Linked DNA regions of Novipirellula artificiosorum. The protein of the gene in region 1 binds, or shares a complex with, the protein of each later gene. Links are inferred from orthologs where the notes say so. Each region holds a gene or a part of one and is shown in the gene's direction. Other genes may lie near its edges.

Region 1 (4,702 bases):
CCGAGCGATGAGCACACGCTGTGGTGTGCCAAACTGTTGACGATCTGCGACAGCTACGATGCGATGTTCTCCGATACCGTTTATCGCAAGGGCCGGTCTCACGAAGAAGCGATTGCTGAGCTGCGTCGCTGCGCGGGGACGCAGTTCGATGCTGAGTTGGTGGAACTGTTCGCATCTTCGATCGACAACCGGACGCCCACCGTGACCTCGGGTGCATTTGCACTTGGCAAACAAGCAGCCATTCAGATTGGACAAGATGTGGAACGATTGGCCGAAGCCATCGAGAACCAGGATCTCGAAGGCATCGCAATGCATGTCCTCTGTCTCGGCAAGACCGCCGACAGCTGCGGAATCGACTCGATCGTGGAAGCGGCAGCTCAGATCGATGCGATTACCAAAAGCGAAGAGGTTCAATGGAAGGCATTGTTGGAGGAAACTCACGAGATACTCGACGCAGCCCGCGCGGCGCAGTCCGAGTTCCTACGAGAATCGCTCGAAATTGAGAAGCGTCTCTCCTTTCCCGATTAGCCCGGATGATTCGTTGGAGTGGTAGGCTTTAGCCGATTGCGTGCTGGATCCTTGCTGAATTGGCTAAAGCCTACGAATCCAACGTGCGCAGTCTGTTCTGTTTTTTACTCAATCGGTGTAGGCTGATTGCATACAAAGGGTTACGGGGAATAGGTTTGGACGGATGAATAATCCGGGATAGGGGCCGATCACTGAGCTGTGATAAAGTACCCGAGCCTTTTCTGACATTTTCATTTTTGCTCAAGAAAATTGATCTTGACGCCGAGGGGGGCGATTTGCACAATCCTGGGTCGCTCGTAACCCATTCTTTTCTTCTCGCCAAAACCTGCTCTTTGCAAGATGGTGCTTGGCGAGTCGAGGGATTCTGTTACGCTGCAATGGACTGCGAAGATCGAAATTTGCCCGTTGCCTTTTTGGGAAGCCCTTGTGTGACTGCCCCGAACCGGTAACCGCATCCGCCCGCCTTGTCGGTGGCGCTGCGTTGGGTCGACCGATCGAGACGTTTTGCCTGGCAACACCCCCGATGTCGCGGCAAGACGATTCCTAGGATAGGAGTACGTCGTTTGTCCTTACCCGCGGACTTCGACCTAAAAGAGCGTGTGCGTGCGAGTGTCGACATCGTTGATGTTGTTGGCAGCACGCTAGAGTTGCATCCCGCGGGGCGCAATTTTGTTGCCCGCTGCCCGTGGCACAATGATCGCCGTCCGTCGTTGACGGTCAACCAAGAACGTCAGACCTGGAAGTGTTGGGTTTGTGACATCGGTGGCGATATCTTTAGCTACGTGATGCAGCGTGACGGCGTCGATTTCCCATCCGCCCTTCGCATGCTGGCCGAACAAGCCGGTATTGAAATCGAAGAATTTCGCCAAGGCAAAAAGACACAACCGGGAAGCCCTGACGACAAGGCGACGTTGTTGGCGGCGATGAAGTTGGTTTCCGACGCCTATTTCGCCCAGTTAGAAGACGGCACCAGCGACGATGCCAAAATTGCCCGAGATTATTTGGCGGAGCGTGGGATTGATGACGAAAACCGCAAACGATTTCAAGTGGGTTTCTCCCCCGAGTCGTGGACGTTTGCCGTCGACTTATTGAGAAACAATAACTTCACGGGCGAAGTGGCGGAAGCAGCAGGCTTGGCAATTTCCCGCAGCGGTGGCGGCCACTACGATCGTTTCCGCGGCCGATTGATGTTCCCCATTCACGACTTGCAGGACCGACCGATCTCGCTCGGAGGTCGTGTCATCCCAGCGATCGCGTCGAGACGTGGCGATGACGGCGGCGGAGCCAAATACATCAACGGGCCAGAAACCCGGTTGTATAGAAAGTCTCACCAACTGTACGGTTTGCAACTCGCTCGTGAAGCGATTCGACGCGGCGGCGAAGCCTTGGTGATGGAAGGCTACACCGACGTTGTCGCGGCCCGCCAAGCGGGAGTTGAATCGGCGGTTGCGGTGCTCGGTACGGCACTCGGTGAGGATCACATTCGATTGCTGAAGCGTTTTTCGCAGCGCGTCGTATTGGTGCTCGACGGTGACGCTGCGGGGCAAACCCGAGCCGACCAGATACTCGATTTGTTCGTCCGCGCAGATGTGGATTTGCGAGTGTTGACGCTTCCCGAAGGAAACGACCCTGCGGATTTCCTGGCTGCCCAAGGTCGAGCCGCCTTTGACGAGCTTGTTGCCAAGGCGCCGGATGCTCTCGAACACAAATTGAATCGCTTGACCGACGGCGTTGATGTGACTCGCGACACTCACCAGGTGACGCAAGCGATCGAGTCACTGCTGGGGATCGTCGCCCAGGCACCACGCGGTGCGAATTTAAAAGTCGACCAGCTGATGCTGCGAATGTCGCGGACCTTTGGGATTGCGAGCGAACGATTGAACCAGCGGCTCGATCAGATCCGCAAAACAAAATCGGCCCGTCGTCCCGCGCCACAGCGCAGCTCAAGCACGGGCCCGCCGAACTCGCGGCCACCAACCCCTCGGTCGCAGCCGCAGCGAAATCCAAATTCCTGCCCACCCACCGCACGCCGGCCGTTCGATCCCAATGACGCCTTTGCAGAAGCGGGTGAGATGGAGTCCGACTTTGCAGGGATGGACGTCTCGTCCCCCACGACCGCAAGGGTCGCCGAGTCGGCCCCGCCGGATCGACTGAGCCCCTTAAGCGGAACCGACCGGGAACTGTTCGAAACATTGATTGAGTCGCCGTCGCTCGCTGCCATGGCGGTCGAGTCGATTGATCCCAACTGGCTCGATTCGATCACCGCCAAAATGTTGTTGTCCGCCTACCAGGATTTGGATTTTGAAGGACGGGACTTGTCGGTGGATTCCTTGTTGCTGGTCCTTGAGAACGAGTACCTAAAAAACGAAGTTGTCACACTCCAAGATCGCGTTCAACGCCGCGAAGGCATGTCGACACAAACCCCGCAACAGCGGTATGCAACCGTCATTCTGAACTATCACCAACGAGAATTCTCGGAAGAAAAAACTCGTCAAATCGCAAAACTTGAATCTTTGGTATTGGCAGCTGACGAAGAGGAGGCTCTATTGAAGAGCCTGTTCGATGCCGAGCGGTCACGCCACGGAATCGAAAATGAATAGGCTTTACCGTACTTCCCATCCCATGGCCCCAGAGGAGACCCCGGCAAATTCTCGCTCGCTTTCCCGATAAGCAAGCAACCGATTTTTTGACGATTTTTTGATCACCGAACGCCTCTGATGGGCACCCGCAGGAGATCAGTGGATCCAACGATTTGATCCGCCAAAACCGTCCGACCGAAAAACGATTTTTCATTCGACCCAAGACGTTCGCCCTTCCATGGACCGATTTGAAGGTGACGTCGCAAAACATGAGGTTTTCAGATGCAATTGATGGACCAATCTCTTTCGCAATTAATCGCCCGCGGATCCAAGGATGGATTCCTCACGTACGACGAAGTCAACGCGTACCTTCCCGACGAAGACGTCAATCCCGAAAAGCTTGAAGGTTTGATGGTCGCCATCGAACGGCACGGCATCCAACTGATCGAGGCTTCGGAAAAGAAAGCGATCGAAGCGGCTGGCAAGACACCGGAACCCCGTCTGGCCGACATGCGGTTCACCGAGGAGGAGACCCCGCTGGTTTCTGTCGAAGCTCCTAAGGCGAGCGATGACCCGATCCGAATGTACTTGAGCCAAATGGCCGAGATTCCGCTGCTGACTCGCGAGGAAGAAATCTCGCTTGCTAAAAAGATCGAAATCACTCGTCGCCAATACCGCCGCACCCTGCTGGAATCCGACTATGCACTGCGCAGTACCGTCGAGGTCCTACACCGTGTCCACGACGGTGAACTGCCGTTCGACCGAACCATCAAGGTCTCGCTGACCGAGCGTTTGACGAAAGAACAAATCACGGCTCGGATGCCTCACAATTTGCGCACCCTTGATGTTTTGATTGCTCAGAACAAAGAGGACTTTGACCAAATGGTCCGCAAAAGCGTCTCGCCACGATTGAAGGCTGAACTGCGACGTCGGTTCATCCGCAATCGACGCAAGTGCTTGCAACTGGTTGAAGAGCTTAGCCTGCGTAGCCGCCGCGTCACACCGCTGCTTGGCCAACTCGAAAAGATCTCGCGCCGGATGAACTTCATTCGCGATCGGCTAGCGGATCTTGGCAACGATGCGATGAGTCGCGATGAGGCAGCCGATTTGCGACAGGAATTGCGTGAGTTGATGATCGTGACTCAGGAAAGTCCCAAGAGCCTGCATAACCGCATTGCCAAAACACGGCGACACTTTGACGAGTACGAAGCGACGAAGCGAAGACTCAGCAGTGGCAACTTGCGATTGGTCGTTTCGATTGCGAAAAAGTATCGCAACCGCGGTCTGTCGTTCCTGGACTTGATCCAAGAGGGGAACACAGGTTTGATGCGAGCGGTCGACAAGTATGAGTATCGCCGAGGTTTCAAATTCAGCACGTATGCGACATGGTGGATCCGCCAGGCAATCACGCGAGCGATTGCGGACCAGGCACGCACGATTCGCATTCCGGTTCACATGATCGATGTGCTCAGCAAGCTACGTCAGGCACAAAAGCGTTTGACCCAAGACCTGCGTCGCGAACCGACCTACGAAGAGATCGCTCAGGCCACCGAAATTCCTCTCGAAGAGGTACGACGCGTGATGGATATTGGACG
Region 2 (4,753 bases), 580 kb from region 1 along the record:
CCAATTTGCACTCGATCGGATGCGGCAAAACTGCATGCAGCCGTTACGGGCTGCGGCGGCTCATGTGTTTGGCACCACGCATTGCGTGACGCTTGAACTCGGTCGCCCGAAAGCGACGCAATCGGAGTTGCCGCTGGAGATTGAATCGGAGGCAGAGACTCCGATCAGCGACGAATCGGAACTCGAGGATGAAAAACCGCTGTCGCCACGCCAACGCCGCGCTGCGGCATTAAAAAAATCAAACGAACGCACTCGAGCGAGTTCACAGTCGCTGTCATCGTTGTTGGCGGGGACGTCTTCCAAGACGAAAGGACAATCCAAACGCCGCCAAGTTGTCCGGTTGGACCAACCGGCACTGCCCCCTTTCGAATCATCGAGCCCAACGTCGAATCCGGCCCCCTTGTCGCCTGCGGCAGCCGCTCGTGCTGCGATGACGCTGCAAACATTCGTTTCAGGCGAATCGAATCAATTGGCACACACTGCGATCATGATGGCTTGTCAGAGCCCCTCGACTGCAACGCCACTGTTCTTGTACGGTCCCTCGGGGATCGGCAAAACGCATTTGTTGAACGCGCTTGCGGATCAATTTCGTCGTGGTCACCGGATGCGCCGTGTCATGCAGATTTCTGGTGAGAAGTTTACCAATGATTTTTGCAAATCGGTTGGCGGCACCGGATTACCAGAGTTTCGGAAACGGTACCGTGACGTGGACGCCTTGTTGATTGATGATGTTCAGTTTCTGAGTGCGAAAAGTGCGACGCTTCGCGAAATGTTGTACACCGTGGAGGCGTTGATCGAAGCGGGCCGACCCATCATCTTTACTGCGAATCAGGCCCCCTCGGAAATCGAAGGGCTGTCTCGAGAATTGACGGGGCGAATGGCCAGCGGATTGGTTTGTCCGATGCACTCACTTGATAAGGCCACACGGCTAACGGTGCTTCAACGTTTGATCGACCAACGATGCGATCTCGAGTGGCCCCATGCGATCGTTTCCGAGATCAATTCGCAACTCGCTGGCGATGGTCGGGTGCTTAGCGGCGTGGTGAACTTGGTTGCGACGCTACAGAAAATGTTTGGCCGGATGGCAACGATGGACGAGATTCGGCAATTTGGTGGCGAGCTGCTACGCACCGCTCAGCCGACCGTGACACTTTCGTCGATCGAGCAGGTTGTCTGTGAAGCGTTCCGATTGCCGGCCGATGATTTGCGCAGTGCATCGCAAGCTCGAGCGATTTGCGAACCGCGTATGCTGGCGATGTATTTGTCGCGACAAATGACGTCGTCCGCCTATGCCCAGATCGCCAGCCATTTCGGGGGGCGATCGCACTCTACCGCGATCGCTGCGGAGCGGAATGTCAAGAAATGGCTCGCTGCGGGAAAAACGATTGGCCGGGGGCCTGGGGCGATGTCGGCACGCGAAGCGATCGAGCGTCTTGAAACGCTGTTGAGAACAGGGTAATTCGAGCGTTTCTAACTTGACAGCCGATCTCGTCTCGATCAAATGAGGGCAGAGGAAATCGATACCGTCCGATTGCCTCTTCTTTTCCAAGAACACGATTTTTTCCAAGAACACCATGGACCGGAACTATGTTCGCAGCCGACCGTCCCTATCCCAATAACGGAAAAAAGAAGCGTGAAGCGAGTGCAAGTGAGATCTTGCAGCGGCAACCGCCTTACGATCTTGAGGCCGAGATGGGGGTGCTCGGCAGCATCCTGCTGATGCCGATCGTGTGTGATGACATCGCTTCGTTGAAAGCAGACGATTTTTACGACGAGGCGAATCAAAAGATCTACGAACATTTGCGTGAAATGCACGATCTCGGTGAAAAGATCGACATCACGCTATTGGTTTCCCGTTTGCGAACCAAAGGTGACTTCGAAAAGGTCGGTGGTGCGGCCTACTTAGCCAAGTTGTCTGGCGCGGTGCCCAACGCCGCCCATGCGGTCTACTACGGGAACGTCGTCTCCGAAAAAGCGGTCTACCGAAAATTGATTGAAGCGAGTACGGAGATTTTGCGCGATTCGTACGATCAAGCCAGCGATGCGAGAGAGTTGTGTGCACAGGCCGAGCAGAAAGTCTTCGCGATCATGGACGGCCGCTCCGGCAATGCGGTCAGCAGTTTGACCGATGTGCTGCATGCGGCAATGGACCGCATGGAAGCACGGATGAGCGGTGATCATGTCGATGGTGGTTGTGAAACCGGTTTCACCGACTTCGATGCCATGACCGGTGGACTACACAACGGTGAACTGATCATTTTAGCGGCTCGCCCCTCGATGGGGAAAACCGCGTTAGCGATGAACATTGGCGAAGAGGTTGCGATTGAAGCGCGGTCGCCCGTGTTATTTGTCTCGCTGGAAATGTCTGGAATCGAGTTGGCCGACCGCATGCTTTGTTCGCTTGCACGGGTCAACGGTCATCGCTTGCGGAATGGCACGATTTCATCGGATGACCGCGAGCGATTGATTCGCAAAGCCAATGAAATTAGCGAAGCGCCGTTGTTTGTGGACGACTCCCCAAGTCGTACGGTCAGCGAAATTGCCGCGGGTGCGCGGCGAATCAAACGCCGTTTGGGGTCGCTGGGCTTGATTGTGATTGACTATTTGCAACTAATTGAACCCGATAATTCGCGTGACCCGCGGCAAGAGCAGGTTGCGAAAATCGCACGAAGGTTGAAGGGCGTTTCCCGAGAGCTGAATGTGCCGTTGTTGTGCTTGTCCCAATTGAATCGTCAGGCGGAAGACAGCAAGGATCACCGACCGCGTTTGAGCCATCTGCGTGAATCGGGCGCCATCGAGCAGGATGCGGATGTTGTGATGTTTGTGCATCGCGAAGAGTACTATCACCGTGGTGAGGAGAAGGCTCAATACGCGGGGCAAGCCGAGATCATTATCGCCAAACAGCGTAATGGTCCGATCGGCGATGTTGCGTTGACCTGGGAAGGTGACTTCACGCAATTCAGCGACCGAGCCCCGGACCGCCACAGTGAGTTCGACGACTATGCCGAGTTCAACAGCCCGGCCGGGTTCTAGGTTGCGAAAGACGCCGGCCTAAAAATCATCGTCCTCCTGATCGTCCTCCTCATCAAGATCCTCACGATCCGGATGCATCGGATCATTCAAATCGAAGAATAGATCGGCCAGCCCCAACGGCACGGCATCCCCGCCAAGCGTCCGGCGACGACGCTGTGCCAAGGATTCGAGATCGATTGCGTCTTCACCCAAACATTTCTCAAGGGCTTCCTGCCACGCTTCGTCCGAATTGACCGGATGCGCAGGATCTTGGATCATTCGCTTGATGGCGAACCGCAGCAGGTTGATACCGTCGCGTGGTGAAAAATCGAGTTTCAGTTCATGGGAATGCTGCAGAAACTCAACCGTCATCGCTAACATCTCCGCTTTCGCGAACGGCAAATGGTATTGCAGAATCGCCATCTCATCTTGTTTGCTCGGAAATCCGACCGGCAACGTCGGTTGCAGCCGACTCATGATGTAATCAGGAATCTCGAACGTGGATTCATCTTGGTTCATTGTCACCGCCGAGCGAAACTCACTCGCCGCGGGGATCGTGATCCCCGCAACAATCGATTCGATGTAGCGACGACCGTCCAGCAGCGGGGCGAGCGATGCCCACGACTTTTCGTTCATCCGGTTGCCTTCGTCCAAGATGCACACACCGCCGACCAACATCGCGGTGACCAAGGGCGAAGCGTGATACGAGATCTGGCCGCCCTGGCTGAGTACCGGAGTGATCAACAGGTCTTCGGGGCGCGTGTCGGCCGTACACTGGTAGATGAAGAGCGGACGTTTTTGCGCTTCCGCGGCGGCAATCGCCAACTGAGTCTTCCCGACGCCCGGCGGTCCTGTTAACCGTGGCGTCAACGGCAAGTCGTTTTCGTCGACCGTGATCCAGCATGCTAGCAGTTGCATCAGAACCTCTTGCTGGCCAATCCATTGGCCTGGCGAATGGTAGGGATGCGAAAGTTTCAATCGCACGCCATCGACCTCGACGTGCCCTTCTCGGATCTCGCTGATCGGAACCGAATCGTCCCTGTTTTCTGGCTGGGTCATTCCTGCAAACTCATCGTTTTTGAATCGGGTTCCTCGGTCCATTCGCGTTCGGTCCCCGCGAAGTACTCACTCGTTTTTGCGACACCGCCTGCCGCCAAATCGGCCTTTTCTGCTTCGACCGCACTCTCGATCGCTTTAATGTATCGATGGATCGAATGGTCGGAAAAGTGATCGATTTTCCAGTTCCAAAGCCCGCTAAGAAAACCACGCCACCGGTCTCGTCGCTTCATCAGCCGTCCCAGTTTTCGGATTTTGCCGTTGCGATCCAAGTAGACTTCGTTGCCACAGTGCCGATAGCCGAGCAGAAACGGGGGGACGCGAGTGACCGCGTCGTTGTTGTTGACGAAACGGAAATGTTGAAGCTTCACGTAATTGACGTAACGATTGTCGCCGACCCGCGGGCTGCCGTAAGTAAAGAGCTGTTCGGGATTGGAATCGATATGTGACAAAAAACAACGTCCGCTGCAAATCGTCGCCATCGCCCCACCGAGTGAATGGCCGCAAAACCAAAGCGGCTGCTCGTTGCTCATCAACGCAGTCTCCAGCATCGGCCACAAATCGTCGACTTCGCGTTTAAAGCCTCGATGCACGCGACCGACCGTTTCCGCGACGACGACGGCCGCGTTGGCGTCCGCTTGAATGTCATTCCATTCGTTGGGTTCTGTGCCGCGACACGCGATCA

What was found. Proteins that work in one complex are often made in the same cells at the same time.
Region 2: the proteins of dnaG (region 1) and dnaB are in contact, whole or in part, in a crystal structure (PDB 2R6A), measured with the Geobacillus stearothermophilus proteins. The link is inferred for Novipirellula artificiosorum from one-to-one orthologs. Residues at the interface, in WP_049624496.1 of Geobacillus stearothermophilus: Lys456, Leu457, Leu458, Pro459, Ala460, Asn463, Ala464, Leu467, Leu535, Leu536, Ile537, Ala538, Gln544, Glu545, Asp548, Tyr549, His552; in WP_033016901.1 of Geobacillus stearothermophilus: Ser13, Glu15, Ala16, Gln18, Glu91, Leu92, Asp94, Ala95, Val96, Pro97, Thr98, Ala99, Ala100, Asn101, Tyr104, Tyr105, Ile108.

Annotation. Positions count from the first base shown.
Region 1 is NZ_SJPV01000002.1:752,598-757,299, reverse strand. Bases 683-3,609 are described here. They hold dnaG (DNA primase), read left to right. Parts: upstream 683-1,091; coding sequence 1,092-3,128; downstream 3,129-3,609. Other genes in these bases: Poly41_RS08690 (sigma-70 family RNA polymerase sigma factor), read left to right, coding at 3,390-3,609. Outside these bases: Poly41_RS08700 (diguanylate cyclase), read left to right, coding at 1-528; more of Poly41_RS08690, read left to right, coding at 3,610-4,702. UniProt on the Escherichia coli protein: RNA polymerase that catalyzes the synthesis of short RNA molecules used as primers for DNA polymerase during DNA replication.
Region 2 is NZ_SJPV01000002.1:173,477-178,229, forward strand. What follows is about bases 833-3,810. They hold dnaB (replicative DNA helicase), read left to right. Parts: upstream 833-1,587; coding sequence 1,588-3,033; downstream 3,034-3,810. Other genes in these bases: Poly41_RS06475 (DnaA/Hda family protein), read left to right, coding at 833-1,459; Poly41_RS06485 (AAA family ATPase), read right to left, coding at 3,052-3,810. In the rest of the region: more of Poly41_RS06475, read left to right, coding at 1-832; more of Poly41_RS06485, read right to left, coding at 3,811-4,071; Poly41_RS06490 (lipase family protein), read right to left, coding at 4,068-4,753. UniProt on the Escherichia coli protein: The main replicative DNA helicase, it participates in initiation and elongation during chromosome replication. Travels ahead of the DNA replisome, separating dsDNA into templates for DNA synthesis.